2 regions of the Lysinibacillus sp. JNUCC-52 genome follow, and region 2 is predicted to be linked to the other one. Evidence: riboswitches for the same ligand, from Rfam matches in the RefSeq annotation. Region 2 holds a riboswitch; the other holds the start of a gene.
The links. Region 2 has a riboswitch for cyclic di-AMP ahead of JNUCC52_RS12420 (APC family permease). Riboswitches for the same ligand answer to the same signal wherever they lie in the genome.
Positions count from the first base shown of each region.

Region 1: linked by a shared signal. The riboswitch ahead of JNUCC52_RS07220 (MFS transporter) and the one ahead of JNUCC52_RS12420 (APC family permease) in region 2 are both predicted to bind cyclic di-AMP.

Region 1 covers NZ_CP065546.1:1,381,080-1,384,266, forward strand. The annotation lists gene JNUCC52_RS07210 (alpha/beta hydrolase) at 1-447, shown strand, start outside; gene JNUCC52_RS07215 (S-ribosylhomocysteine lyase) at 516-986, opposite strand; cyclic di-AMP (ydaO/yuaA leader) riboswitch at 1,281-1,427, shown strand; gene JNUCC52_RS07220 (MFS transporter) at 1,663-2,931, shown strand; gene JNUCC52_RS07225 (M20 metallopeptidase family protein) at 2,946-3,187, shown strand, end outside.
Region 2 covers NZ_CP065546.1:2,517,620-2,520,806, forward strand. The annotation lists gene JNUCC52_RS12420 (APC family permease) at 1-1,719, opposite strand, end outside; cyclic di-AMP (ydaO/yuaA leader) riboswitch at 1,898-2,044, opposite strand; gene JNUCC52_RS12425 (Nramp family divalent metal transporter) at 2,368-3,187, shown strand, end outside.

The DNA.
Region 1 (3,187 bases), 1.1 Mb from region 2:
GGAACAGTTGAAGATGGGGCAGATTTTTATATTGCTGATTGTGCCTTTTCAGATTTTTCCATGTTACTTAAACAAATTGCCAAGACAGAATTTAAATATGGTTCAATAATTCCAATTCGCTTCGCCGATTTCTTTATACGACTACGTGATGGGTATTCATTTAAAAGTGTAACGCCTTCTGAAGCTGTATCACACATCGAAAAGCCCGTTCTCTTTATCCATAGTATTCCAGATACATTTATTCCTGCTTCCATGTCACTCGATTTATATAATAAAAAGACGGGACAGAAAAAATTAAAGCTTTTTGACAAAGGTGCACATGCTCAATCCTTTAATGAAAATATGGCTGAATACGAAGATCTAATACATGACTTTTTAGAAAGTTTTATTTATCAAAAAATTAATTACGATTCTTCCTCTTCCAATGTCATCCCTTTTCATCGTTAAATGAAAAACCTTGCAAAGCAAAATGTCCATCTACATAACGGACACTTTACAATTTGCAAGGTTTTTTATTATTCTGCAAAAACGATATGCCATTCATCACGTTTTGCCAAAAATTCTTTTGCAAGCGCTTTTGCACCTTCAAGACTATGGCTTGCTGCCCAGCCACATTGCACTTCATTACATGCTGGTACAGCCGTTGCATTCGTCACATCAGTAAATGTTTTTTCTAAAATCGTAAGTAAGTCGTCATAATCATTATGATTAATCAACGATACATAAAAGCCTGTTTGACAACCCATTGGACTGAAATCGACAATATGGTCGGAATAATTGCGAATAAGATCTGCCGATAAATGCTCTAAAGAATGGAGTGCTGGCATTTCCATATGCTCCTTATTAGGTTGTTTGAAGCGAATATCGTATTTATAAACTTCATCGCCACTTTGTCCTACTTTTACACCAGCTAAACGTACATAAGGTGCTTTTACCTTCGTATGGTCTAAATCAAAACTTTCCACATTTGTTTTTTCGCGTTCCATTGCTAACAGCTCCTTTTCTTACAATACTAACTATTATAACGGGTTTTCTATGAAATGTGTAAATTTTTAAAATAGAATGATAATTAAATAGAAGTCTTACACCATTTTTCTAATTAATAACAATCTAAATCTTCTCCTTTTTGAAAAAATATTTTCTTTCTTTTATTTATCGTTTATCTAATACCCTATTTATAAAAGGTTTTATTATGTAAAAAAATTTTTCTTCTCATTTGGCAAAAAAATTTTCTGTATTTACTAACTTTTCTTGTAATAGTAGTATCATAGCAGTTTCAACTTTCTAGATCGCTGAAACCAATGGATGCGGGGGAACCAAATTTTTTGGATGAACATTCAATCCAAGGGGTGAATCCTTGTTAAGGTAGGGCTACTCAAAGGCCCGAATCCGTCAGCTAACCTCGTAAGCGTTAAATGAGAAGGAAGATGGAGCTTGTACTATTTGAAAATGATGTATCTACAGGTCTTAGGGCTTTAAAATACTTATGATCAATACAACCTCCAAAACTCCCCATCATTACTTTTTAATGAATTAGAAAGCGTGATGAAACAATCGTCGGTATCGCCATTTATTATGTTAGAGATAATTGAAAACGGATTCAACGTCACTAATCTACTAGCGGAATGCCCCGATTACTAAGTAAAAACGGAGGAAACCGATATGACTACTCAACAAGAGAAAAAAGGCATCTTTTATGGTTGGTGGATTGTAGTGGCATGTGTCATGATTATGACATTTTTATATGCACCAATTATTAATTTAGTGTCACTTTATACTGTCCCAGTAACGGAAGAATTGGGAATTGGACGGACTGAATTTATGACGTATTACACGATCATGGCTTTAGTATCCATGATTTTTTGCCCAATTGCTGGAAAAGTAATGCGGAAAATGGACATTCGTCTTTATTTGACGATATTTACAACGCTCGGCACCCTTTCCTATGTAGGATTTTCATTTGCGACGACTGCGATGCACTTTTACTTATTCGCAGTGCTAATGGGGGCTTCTTTGGCTGGAGCTGCTCTTATTCCAGCACCAGTATTAATTACAAATTGGTTTAACGAAAAACGTGGATTATGTTTAGGGATTGCACTAGCAGGGAGTGGTCTTGGTGGTGTCATTCTTAGCCCTATTCTAAACTGGCTTATTACAGATTACGGTTGGAGAAGTGCTTACCTCATTACAGGCATTTCAATGTTTGTGTTAATCGTACCTATGGCGTTGTTTGTTATTCGACTTAAGCCTGCAGATAAAGGGCTTGTTCCACTAGGGGAAATAAAAAATAGTGCGACTCCTTCACAATTAGTAGATGGGCTTTCACAAAGAGAAGCACTTAAATCTGTATCATTTTGGGCACTTTGTGCGGCAATTGTTGTCGGTGGTGTTGTCGTCAATGGGATGATTATTAACCTTGCGCCTTATTTAAAGGATATTGGTGGCACACCTCAACATGCTGCGTTATTACTCTCTTTAGGTTCAGCAATGGTAATTATCGGAAAGTTATTAGTCGGTCGCTTATACGATAAATTGGGTACCATTACGACATTACTTATTATTTGTGGTTCTGGTTTAGTAAGCTTTTTATTTTTAATGAGAGGTGACCTATTAATACCTGGTATCCTGTATACGATATTTACGGGATTTGGTGCGACGGCCGTTACAGTTACACCTGCTTACTTAACTTCATCCCTATTTGGGGAAAAAGAATATAGCGCAAAATTCGGGATTGTGTCGTTATTCTCCTCACTAGGCGCTGCACTGACACCAATTGTTTCAGGGGCCATTTATAATATTAATCATTCCTATGGATTACTGTTAAATGTCTTAATTGTACTTTCAATCGTTTTATTTGGATTGTTTGTCATTGCCATTAAAACAAAACCTAAAGTTAATACGACTTCAGATATAGAATATTCATTAGACTAGAGAGGTGTATTCATATGACGAAACATGAAACATTACTAATGGCGGAACATTTTCAAGAAGAATTCATTCAGCATCGTAGACATCTACATCAACATCCAGAGATTGGATTCGAACTACCGAATACAGTCGCTTACGTTGAAAAAACATTACTTTCTATGGGTCTAACACCTCAAAAAGTTGGGCAAGCGGGGCTTGTTGTGACGATTGGTAATGGCAATGGGAAAACAATTTTACTAAGAGGCGATATGGACGCATT
Region 2 (3,187 bases):
ACCTTTCTTCGGTAAAAACTGCGGTATAACAACTGTTACTTGGTAGTCAGTTTTCGCATATTGATGCTCCACCTTATCAATAAACTTTTTCAAAGGCTGCGTGATGCTACGATATGGCGAATAGTAAGTGACAAGTCGCACATCTGGCTGCCACGCCTTCCATTTGTCCTCAAAGGCTTTTGCATCTGCTTGATCGAATGCTACATAAAAGGCAATTATTTTATCAACATTTAAAGATTGTGCATAATGCAGTGAATTTTCCACCACTTTTGTGATTCCCGCAACAGGTACGACAAAGACATTTCCCTCTACTTTCGGTAATGCTTCACCATTAAGTCGTAATTGTTCCCCCACTGCATTGTAATGATGCTTAATGCGATGGAACATCCAAATAATAAGCGGTAAAAAGATAAATACAGGCCATACTTGGGGTAGCTTTGTGACAAAAAACATCATTGCCACTACAAAGGAAATAACTGCCCCTATTGTATTGATAACAAATTTCACTCCCCAGCCATTAGGTTTTTCACGCCACCATTTCCGCATCATGCCAGATTGCGCTAATGTAAATGGTATAAATACACCTACAGCATAGAGTGGAATTAACTGCTCTGTTGTACCATCAAACAAAATAATAAGCACAATAGCTGCTAGCCCGAGCATCATAATCCCATTGGAATAGCCAAGTCGATCGCCACGAATTTGAAATATTCTTGGAATAAAGCCGTCTTTCGATAAATTGACTGCCAGTAACGGAAAGGCAGAATAACCTGTATTCGCAGCGAGCACTAAAATCATCGCTGTTGTTCCTTGCACAATATAATAAAATACATTACGTCCAACACTCGCTTCAGCAATTTGAGATACAACCGTTGCTTGGGCATTCGGAGCGACTCCGTAGAAATAAGCTAGACTGACAATCCCAATAAACAGTACTGCTAAAATACTCCCCATCGCTAATAGCGTTTTCGCTGCATTAACGGGTGCAGGACTTTTGAAATTTGGAATGGCATTTGATATTGCCTCTACACCTGTTAATGCTGAGCTTCCTGAGGCAAATGCCTTTAATAATAAAAACAAACTGATGCCCGCAACAGGCGTCCCAATTTTAGGGTGTAAATCTGCTGGCACTTGCCCCGTTGCTACATTATAGATCCCCATGCCGATAAGCAATAACATGACAACGACAAATAAATAAACTGGATACGCTAAAATAGAAGCTGATTCAGTAACCCCACGTAAATTTAATATCGTTAAACAAATAACAAAAAACACAGCAATTGGAACGTTATAGGCATGTAAACTTGGGAATGCTGAAGTAATAGCATCTGTCCCTGCCGATACACTAACTGCCACAGTTAAAATATAATCAACGAGTAATGAACCACCCGCTACAAGTCCTGCATTCACACCTAAATTTTCTCGGGACACGACATATGCCCCACCACCGTGTGGATAAGCGAAAATAACTTGTCGATACGATAAAGTGAGTGCTACAAGCAGCACCACTACCCCTGCTGCAATCGGTAACGAATACCAAAAGGCAACCGTACTAACAGTCATGAGTACAATTAAAATTTGCTCTGGACCGTATGCTACTGATGATAAAGCATCAGATGATAATATAGCCAATGCTTTTGTTTTACTTAGCTTTTGTTCCCCCAATGCATCGGATTTCAATGGTTTACCGATAACATAACGTTTGAATGAATTTTTCATCCTTTACACCTTCTAGATTCATAGAGTGTGTTTCGCATTTCTAAATCGATTACACCTTCGCATAATCGGTCTCTTTCTATCTACTGGGGCTTTTTTGTATAGAATGCCATCAAAAAAACGTCTACAAGTCATCACTAAATACGACTTGTAGACGCTCTAACGTCTGACAAGCTCCAACTTTTCTGCTCTTAACGCTTACGAGGTTAGCTGTCGGATTCGGGCCTGAGTAGCCCTACTCTTCAAAAAGAGATTCACCCCAAGAATTGTTTACACAATCCATCAAAATTGGGTCCCCCGCGTTTAATTGCTTCAGCGATTTAGAAATTTGAAACTTTTATAATGATGTCATATTACGCCTGGAAATAAAAAAAGTAAAGAAGATATTGCCCACTTTTTCGTAAATTTTTTTATATCCTCATGGACAAGCTTATATCAGTGGTTTATCGGCGATTCGGCATGGTTTATCGGCGATTTTCGCTGTTTTACAGGCGATTTCGCTGGCCTTATCGGCGATTTTCAAAATTCACAAAAAAAATAATGAGCAAACTTCTTCACATTTTTAAGTTCTAGCTATAGAATAGTAGTATTATTATTTTCCTATAGGAAACTTTATTTCATTTACGATACTTTTTGAAACGAGGGAACAAGATGGCCTATAAACAGATGACAAAACCAGCAGCAGAAGCTGTTTTAGATGGAGACATAAAAGGCTGGCGGCGTATTTTACCCTTTCTCGGTCCAGCATTTATTGCAGCGGTTGCCTATATAGATCCCGGCAACTTTGCCACAAATATTACGGCTGGCTCGCAGTATGGTTATTTACTACTTTGGGTTATTGCCTTTTCAAATTTAATGGCTGTGCTGATTCAGTCTTTATCAGCGAAACTCGGTATAGCTACCGGAAAAAACTTACCAGAAGTAGCAAGGGAGAATTTTTCTAAAAAAACTTCTATATTTTTATGGATACAGGCTGAACTTGTAATTATTGCTACAGACCTAGCTGAATTTATCGGGGCTGCCCTCGGTCTATACTTATTATTTGATATTCCGATGCTACCTGCCGCACTTATTACAGCAATTGGTTCATTTGCAATTTTAGAGCTACAGCGCAGAGGCTTTAGAGCATTTGAAGCAGGTATTTCAGGAATGGTGCTAATTGTTGTGTTAGCATTTGCGTTCCAGACATTTTTAGCTCAACCAAATTGGGGTGATGTAACAATAGGCATGCTGACACCACAATTTGACGGTGTCGATTCACTGTTACTTGCAACAGGTATTTTAGGGGCAACCGTTATGCCCCACGCAATCTATTTGCACTCTTCTTTAACACAAAGTCGTGTCGTTGGTCGCAATGATAATGAAAAACGACGTATTTTCCGCTTTGAGTTTATCGATATTGTGATTGCAATGATTATTGCTGGTGCGATTAACATGAGTATGCTAATCATTGCAGCAGCAGTGTTCCATA